2 regions of the Pseudomonas sp. PP3 genome follow, and region 1 is predicted to be linked to the other one. Evidence: predicted binding sites of a transcription regulator. Region 1 holds the regulator's gene; the other holds the start of a gene.
What was found. Region 1 encodes sigma-54, which starts transcription at its own class of promoters, with help from an activator protein. Its sites were predicted from a motif close to ANTGGCATNNANNTTGCTNT; they were not measured.
Positions count from the first base shown of each region.

Region 2: KHO07_RS04265 (pilin) is a predicted target of sigma-54. The motif match lies at 2,680-2,699, and genes of this name have one in related genera.

Region 1 covers NZ_HG995459.1:5,415,017-5,419,227, reverse strand. Annotated here, with positions in the region: gene rapZ (RNase adapter RapZ) at 1-322, opposite strand, end outside; gene ptsN (PTS IIA-like nitrogen regulatory protein PtsN) at 325-789, opposite strand; gene raiA (ribosome-associated translation inhibitor RaiA) at 802-1,110, opposite strand; gene KHO07_RS24680 (RNA polymerase factor sigma-54) at 1,185-2,678, opposite strand; gene lptB (LPS export ABC transporter ATP-binding protein) at 2,861-3,586, opposite strand; gene lptA (lipopolysaccharide transport periplasmic protein LptA) at 3,586-4,134, opposite strand; gene lptC (LPS export ABC transporter periplasmic protein LptC) at 4,121-4,211, opposite strand, start outside.
Region 2 covers NZ_HG995459.1:919,913-924,123, reverse strand. Annotated here, with positions in the region: partial or broken gene KHO07_RS04270 (DUF3274 domain-containing protein) at 1-1,559, opposite strand, end outside; gene KHO07_RS04265 (pilin) at 2,214-2,633, opposite strand; gene pilB (type IV-A pilus assembly ATPase PilB) at 2,859-4,211, shown strand, end outside.

The DNA.
Region 1 (4,211 bases):
GACGACGGCGGGTTTCCGAAAAGCGTTTGAGCAGGGTTTCTTCATCGGCATCCAGGTACAGGACATCACACTGGATGTGCCGGCTGCGGACTTCTTCGAGCAGCTCCGGAAACCGCGACAGGTGACTCGGCAAGTTGCGCGCATCGATGGACACGGCAACCAGCGGTTGTGCCAGTTCGGTGTGGATCAGTGCGCGCTCGGCCAGCTCTGGCAGCAACCCGGCAGGCAGGTTGTCGATGCAGTAATAGCCGTTGTCCTCGAGTACATCGAGGGCGGTACTTTTACCTGAGCCGGAGCGACCGCTGACGATGATCAAGCGCATGATTAATGCCCGTTTTGCTCGTCCAGGACAACCTGATACAAGGCTTCATTGCTCGGCGCGCTGCGCAGTTTTTCACGCACTTCCTTGCGGTCGAGCATGCTGGCGATCTGACGAAGCAGTTCCAGGTGCGCATCGGTAGCGGCTTCCGGGACCAGCAGAACGAACAGCAGGTCAACCGGTGCGCCGTCGATGGCATCGAAATCGATAGGGGCGTCAAGGTGCATCAAGGCACTGATGGGTGAAGTACAGCCCTTGAGGCGGCAGTGGGGGATGGCGATACCGTTGCCAAAACCGGTTGAACCGAGTTTTTCACGGGCGACCAGGCTCTCGAAGACATCCTGCATGGCCAGATCCGGCACTTCGCGATGGATGAGGTTGGCAATTTGCTCGAGGGCTTTCTTTTTACTGCCGCCCGGCACGTTCACCAGGGAACGGCCGGGGGTCAGGATGCTTTCAAGTCGGATCATGGGTAGGGAGTGTTAACGACCGGTCGCGCCCTGGAGGAGGCTCTGGGTCTTTTCCTTATGCTTTTTGAGTTGTTTATCCAGCTTGTCGGTCAAGGCGTCGATCGCTGCGTACATGTCGGTATGTTCCGCGTTGGCGACCACTTCATTGCCGGGAATATGCAGCGTGGCTTCGATTTTCTGTTTGAGCTTTTCGACCGTCATCGTGACCTGCACGTTGGTGATCTTGTCGAAATGCCTCTCTAATCGTTCGAGTTTTTCGCCGATGTAGGTGCGAAGAGGTTCGGTCACTTCCAGTTGGTGTCCACTGATGTTGACTTGCATACAGCTTCTCCTTCGTTGCCAGTGCATAAAGCGGCAGATCAGATGATCTGCCACTGGAACGCTGTGGCGTGGCTCTACATCAACCGCTTGCGTTCGCTCGAAGGCGCGATCCCGAGGGATTCGCGGTACTTGGCGACGGTGCGGCGAGCCACCTGAATGCCTTGTGCCTCCAGTAAACCAGCGATCTTGCTGTCACTCAACGGCTTTTTCTGATTTTCAGCGGCAACCAGTTTTTTGATGATCGCGCGGATCGCCGTAGACGAGCATTCGCCGCCTTCGGAGGTGCTGACGTGGCTGGAGAAAAAGTATTTCAGCTCATAAATTCCCCGAGGGGTATGCATGAACTTTTGTGTGGTCACCCGGGAGATGGTCGACTCGTGCATGCCGACTGCTTCAGCAATGTCATGCAGGACCAGGGGTTTCATGGCTTCGTCGCCGTATTCCAGGAAGCCGCGCTGATGCTCGACGATCTGGGTGGCTACTTTCATCAGGGTTTCGTTGCGGCTCTGCAGGCTCTTGATGAACCAGCGGGCTTCCTGCAACTGATTGCGCATGAAGGTGTTGTCGGCGCTGGTGTCGGCCCGGCGTACAAAGCCGGCGTACTGGGCGTTGACCCGCAGCCGTGGCACCGATTCCTGATTGAGCTCCACCAGCCAGCGTTCGTTGTCCTTGCGCACGATGACGTCGGGAACGACGTACTCGGCTTCGGAGGACTCGATTTGCGAGCCCGGGCGCGGGTTGAGGCTCTGAACCAGTTCGATGACCTGGCGCAGTTCGTCTTCCTTGAGCTTCATGCGACGCATCAGCTGGCTGTAATCACGGCTGCCGAGCAGGTCGATGTAGTCAGTGACCAGACGCTTGGCTTCAGCCAGCCACGGTGTCTTGGCAGGCAGCTGGCGCAGTTGCAGCAACAGGCATTCGCCGAGGTTGCGGGCGCCGATGCCGGCCGGTTCGAATTGCTGGATGCGGTGCAGGACGGCTTCGATTTCGTCCAGTTCGATGTCCAGTTCCGGATCGAACGCTTCAAGGATTTCCTCGAGTGTCTCGTCCAGATAGCCCTGATTGTTAATGCAATCGATCAGGGTCACGGCAATCAGGCGATCGGTGTCGGACATCGGTGCCAGGTTCAGTTGCCACAGCAGATGGCTCTGCAGGCTCTCGCCGGCCGAGGTGCGGGTGGTGAAATCCCACTCGTCGTCATCGTTGCTCGGCAGGCTGCTGGCGCTGGTCTGGTAGACGTCTTCCCACGCGGTATCGACCGGCAGCTCATTGGGGATACGCTCGTTCCAGTCGCCTTCCTCGAGGTTATCTACCGTCGGGGCGCTTTCCTGGTAAGAGGGTTCCTGGATCTCTACGTTGGGTTTTTGTTCGGCGTTGTCGGCCAGGGGGTCGGAATTGTCGAAATCCTCGCCTTCTTCCTGGCGTTCGAGCATCGGATTGGACTCCAGGGCCTCCTGGATTTCCTGTTGCAGGTCCAGGGTCGACAATTGGAGCAGGCGGATGGCCTGTTGCAGCTGCGGTGTCATCGTCAGCTGCTGGCCCATTCTCAAGACTAGCGATGGTTTCATGGCAGGGGCTTAACACCTTATTCGCCGGCGCACATGCGCCATCCACTACAGGGCGCCGAAGCGCCAAACATAAGCAAATTATATGCCTGAAACTGAAGTGTTTGCCTAGAGCGCTGTAACAATAAAAACCTGTTGATTTTTACTGTTTGTCGCGAACTGTGCCGCCATCACGACTTCAGCGCTTACAGGCGGAACTCGTGGCCCAGATACACTTCCTTGACCAGATCGTTAGCCAGGATGGTCTCGGCGTCGCCTTCAGCGATCAGCTGGCCATCGTTGACGATGTAGGCGGTCTCACAGATATCCAGGGTTTCACGGACGTTGTGGTCAGTGATCAGTACGCCAATGCCTTTGGCCTTGAGGTGATGGATGATCTGTTTGATGTCGCCCACCGAAATCGGGTCCACACCGGCGAAAGGTTCGTCGAGGAGGATGAATTTCGGGTTGGTGGCCAGTGCCCGGGCGATTTCCACGCGGCGGCGCTCACCACCAGACAGGCTCATGCCGAGGTTGTCGCGGATGTGGCTGATGTGGAATTCCTGCAGCAGGCTTTCCAGTTCCTTGCGACGGCCGGCCTTGTCGAGTTCCTTGCGGGTCTCGAGGATCGCCATGATGTTGTCGGCTACCGAGAGTTTGCGGAAGATCGATGCTTCTTGCGGAAGATAGCCGATGCCAGCCTTCGCACGACCGTGCATTGGCTGGTGGCTGACGTCCAGGTCGTCGATCAGTACGCGGCCCTGATCGGCCTGCACCAGGCCGACGATCATGTAGAAGCAGGTGGTCTTGCCGGCGCCGTTGGGGCCGAGCAGGCCGACGATCTGACCGCTGTCGATAGACAGGCTGACGTCACGCACGACCTGGCGGCTCTTGTAGCTCTTGGCCAGATGCTGAGCTTTCAGAGTTGCCATTACTGGGCCTTTTGCTCGTCGGTTTTCTTTTTCGGCTGGATCACCATGTCAATGCGCGGACGCGACTCGGTCACGTTGGTGCCTGTTGCGCGGCCGGCGCTGGCGAGCTTCTTGTTGGTGTCATAGACGATTTTCTCGCCCTGGGTCACGTTGCCGTCCTTGTCGATGACCTTGGCGCGGTCGATCAGCACGACGCGGTCTTGCGTGGCGTGGTACTGGATGGTGACGCCGTAGCCCTGCACCGGCTTGGTGTCGCCCGCCGTTTGCAGTTGCTCGAAGTAGGCCAGGTTGCCCACCGAAGTCACAACGTCGATGTCGCCATTCGGCGCACGGGTCATGGTGACTTTATTGCCGGTCACTTTCATCGACCCTTGGGTAATGATCACATCGCCCGTGTAGGTGGCAACGCCATTCTTGTCGTCCAGTTGGGCATCGTCGGCCTGAATGCGGATAGGCTGCTGCTGATCGGTCGGCAGAGCCCAGGCGCTCACGCTTCCCAGTGCTGCGCCCAGACCGAGCAAAATAGGGAGGGTTTTAACGAGCCTCATACTGTCCTCTTACGTTCGATAGCAGGTGTATCCTGCTTTCTTTCAAATACGCTTTCATTCCCTTGCCAGTCGATACA
Region 2 (4,211 bases), 1.9 Mb from region 1:
AATCCGTTAAACCGCGCCAGCGCCTCCTGCTGCGTGGTGTTGGGCGCGTCATATTCGACGGGCATCCTGATCCACAAAAAGGTCGCGGCGTCTTTGCCCAGGGCGATGCTTTTGGCAACTTCATCGGGTTTGTCCAGGCCGGCAGTGGTCGGGCTGCCCTGGATGGCTTCGCCGCCAAACATCTGCGGCGCATGGGGCGGGGTCAGGGCCTCGGCATTGATCAGGCGTTCCTGCCCCTTGGCGATCGGCGCTTGCGAAGCCACGCCGATGAGCATGGACGCGCCCGGGTAACGGTGCTCGCCCGGCGCGCGGATGAACTCGGGTTGCGGCGACTTGCCCACCAGCACCGGCTCGCCGTCACGCTGGCGTTTGGTCCACAGCCGTTGATAAAAGCCCATCGATTGCAGCGCAATCATCGCCGGTCGCCCGTCGGGCGTGGCATCGGGCACGCCGTAGGTGCCGATGCCTTGCACATCATCCAGCGCCACGGTGGTGTCGTCGGGGCAAAAATACACATACACCTTGCCGCGATTGTCGCGCTCGGGAAACACCGTGTGGTTGCCGATTTTATCGGGCCGCGAGCCTTGTGTAGGTGACCAGCGCGGGCCGCTGCGACCGCCATAGGTCTTGATATCCCGGAGCGCGGATAGTGGAGGCTGCGCATGGGGCGTTTGCGTGACCGCGCTGACAATACCGATCAGTGTGGCGAGGGTGTCATGGTCCTTGGGGGTGACCTTGGGCAGCACGCTGTAAGGCGAGTCCACGAGAATCAGGGTATCGGCGCAACGCTGGTCCTTGTCCATCAACAGGGCCTGCGCCAACAGGGCGATCAAGGTGCCCTGGCTATGCCCCATGATGCTGATGGTTTCATCGGGTGATACCCGGCGAATCTCACGGACCAGCATCGCCAGCCGGTGCGCGGCGAACACAAAGTAATGCCGCAGCGGTGCATTGGCGAACAGCAGGAAATTGTTCGGGCTCAAACGCTCCACGGCGCCGGTTTTCACGTTGGCCTTGAAGCCCTCGCCGTACATCTCTTGCAGGTTATTGGTGGCGTTGACGAAAAATCCGCCAGCCTTGGCAAAGTGGCGATCCAGGCGATTGCCGTGGATATCCTGAAACTGGTTGCGCATCCGGAACGGATCACCGGCGTCATCACGCTTGACGTGTTCCGGCGCGGCCCGATAGCCCCAGTAGAACGGGATCATCAGGCTACGGGTTTTTGGGGCGTTAGTATCTCGGCGATAAAGATAAGTGTCAGGATCATCGAGAACGGCACTCTGATCATTGCTCAACGTTTCAAGCGGCACTTCTTTAGCCGCACTGTAAGCCGCCCCATACCGCCCCGCCTTCAGATCCGGTCGATCCAGCCGTTCGTTCACCCCCTGACACAATCCGGTTTCCACTGATTCGTAGGACGCCCCAGGGTCATTCACGCCGTGCAGGAAAATCACCACCCCCGGCAGGTCAGCGGGTACTTCCATTTTGCGCACGGTGTTGCAATTGGGCATCAACCGGGTCGTGAGTTGCGCCACGCAGTACATGTCTTCGTGGCTCATTGGTTGCCACCTTTCGGGTCTTCGCTTCGCACCGCGGCCATTTGCGTCAGATGCATCCTTTCTCTCTCCATCAGTCCGCTTGAATATTTCTCTCCTTGCACAGTGCTGCCACCCTCCAGATCGATTTGTTATGTCCGAGGTGATGATCGCTGACCGAGCCGTGATGGCTGGACGTTAGCGGGCGCAAATTCACCGGCACAACCGTGGCGATATGGTGGCTCTGTATGGTTTTTTAGCGAAGGAGAGGCGCAAGGATGCGTGGATGCTGGAGAGGCGTCTGAAAACAGATTTAATGTTCAAAATGTAAATCAGAACAGTCCTAGGAACCGTCTTACGTACTCAATGAGTGTTGCTTGAGGTACACCGTATTTTGCCTGGATGTAGCGATGCCCGGCAGGGGTGGATAGAGGCCATGCATGAGCATGGAGAGGGTAAAAAAAACCGCACGAGGCGCAATGCTGTTCAGTTAAGAGATAGAGCGAGCAATCAGTAACCTGTGGCGAGGGAGCTTGCTCCCGCTGGGGCGCGAAGCGGCCCCGAAAATGGGACCGCTACGCAGTCCAGCGGGAGCAAGCTCCCTCGCCACAGATACAATGTTCGTCCTTAACTGAACAGCATCACGCACAAGGCGGGGTTTCAGGCGATCAGCCAAGGTCAGACTTTGGGTGCCACACCGGCACACCCCTTCGGCGCGAACTCCTGATCGACCGTCGTGGAGCAAGTCCAACCGGTCAGGGCGCGTTTCAGAGTGATGGTTTGATTCAGCACCGGCCCTGGTGCATTCAGAATCGTACAGGCGATTTCACCCGTCCCGTCAGCCGCCTTGCCCGAGGCGGTGGTGGTGCAGTTCGACGTCGTTGCCGTACCACCCACTTTTGTCAGGTCCGGGTCGGTTCCCTGGTTCATCAAGTCTTCAAATGGCACCTTCAACGCCGAAATCTCCGCCAGCCCCGCCGTGACCTTGGCCCGCGCCTGGTACTTGGAGTACGCCGGTATCGCAAACGTCGCGAGAATGCCGATGATCGCCACCACGATCAGCAGCTCGATCAGGGTAAAACCTTTTTGAGTCTTCATAGACAGCCTCCGTGCATGAGTCGAAATCTCATGATCTGAACCTGTCGCAGCACAGCCCATGCCAAGCCCGGTACGCCGTGTTGGCGGGGTACTCGCCGGGCCTAAAGAACTTTCCTACTCCCAGGATCCGCACTATCTGACACTTTTTGTCACCTCGGAGCCGCTGGTTTGGTTCAGTCGCTTGACTAGGCTATAACTCATGAACTGTCTGCGTCCGGTATCCCAATGAATGACATCGCCCTCAGCGGTCTGGCCAAGCAGTTGATCCTGGCCGAGCTGCTTACTGACAAAAGCGCGCAACAGGCGTACCAGCAAGCCCAACGCAACCGTATGTCCCTGGTCAGTTACCTGGTGCAGAACAAACTGGTGAAAAGCCGCCAGGTCGCCGAGATCGCCTCGGAGCACTTCGGCATGGCTCTGCTGGACCTGCATGCGTTGGACAAGGACATGCAGCCCAAGGGGCTGGTCAGCGAGAAGCTCGTGCGCCAGCATCACGCCCTGCCCCTCTGGCGCCGTGGCAACAAGTTGTTCGTTGGGGTTTCCGACCCGACCAACCATCAGGCCATCAACGACATCCAGTTCAGCACCGGGCTCACCACCGAAGCGATCCTGGTCGAAGACGACAAGCTCAGCGATGCCATCGAGAAATTCTTCGACAACCCTGGCACTGGCCTGGAAGAAACCGCCGACGTCGACCTCGATGGCCTGGACATCGAGGCCACCCATGACAAAAGCCAGGACGCTATCGGCGGTCAGGAGGCCGATGACGCCCCGGTGGTGCGTTTCGTCCATAAAATGCTGCTCGACGCGATCAGGAGCGGTTCTTCCGACCTGCATTTCGAACCCTACGAAAAGCACTACCGCGTGCGCATGCGTACCGATGGTGTGTTGCATGAAGTCGCCAGGCCGCCGATCCAGCTGGCCAACCGCATCGCCGCACGCCTGAAAGTCATGGCCAGCCTCGACATCTCCGAACGTCGCAGGCCCCAGGACGGCCGGATCAAGATGCGCCTGTCAAAAAGCAAGTCCATCGACTTTCGGGTCAATACCTTGCCCACTTTGTGGGGCGAGAAAGTGGTGATCCGGATTCTCGACCCCGCCAGCGCGCAAATGGGCATCGACGCCCTTGGGTACGAGCCCGACCAGAAAGACCTGTACATGGCGGCCCTGAAACAGCCGCAAGGCATGATTCTGGTGACCGGCCCCACCGGCTCGGGCAAAACCGTGTCGCTCTACACCGGGCTGAACATTCTCAATACCGTGGACATCAACATTTCGACCGCCGAAGACCCGGTCGAAATCAACATGGAAGGCATCAACCAGGTCAACGTCAATCCCAAGCAGGGCATGGATTTCGCCCAGGCGCTGCGCTCGTTCCTGCGTCAGGATCCGGACGTGATCATGGTCGGCGAAATCCGCGATCTCGAAACCGCCGAAATCGCCATCAAGGCTGCCCAGACCGGGCACCTGGTACTGTCGACCCTGCACACCAACAGCGCCGCGCAAACCCTGACCCGCCTGCACAACATGGGCATCCAGGGCTTCAATATCGCCACCTCCGTCAGCCTGATCATCGCC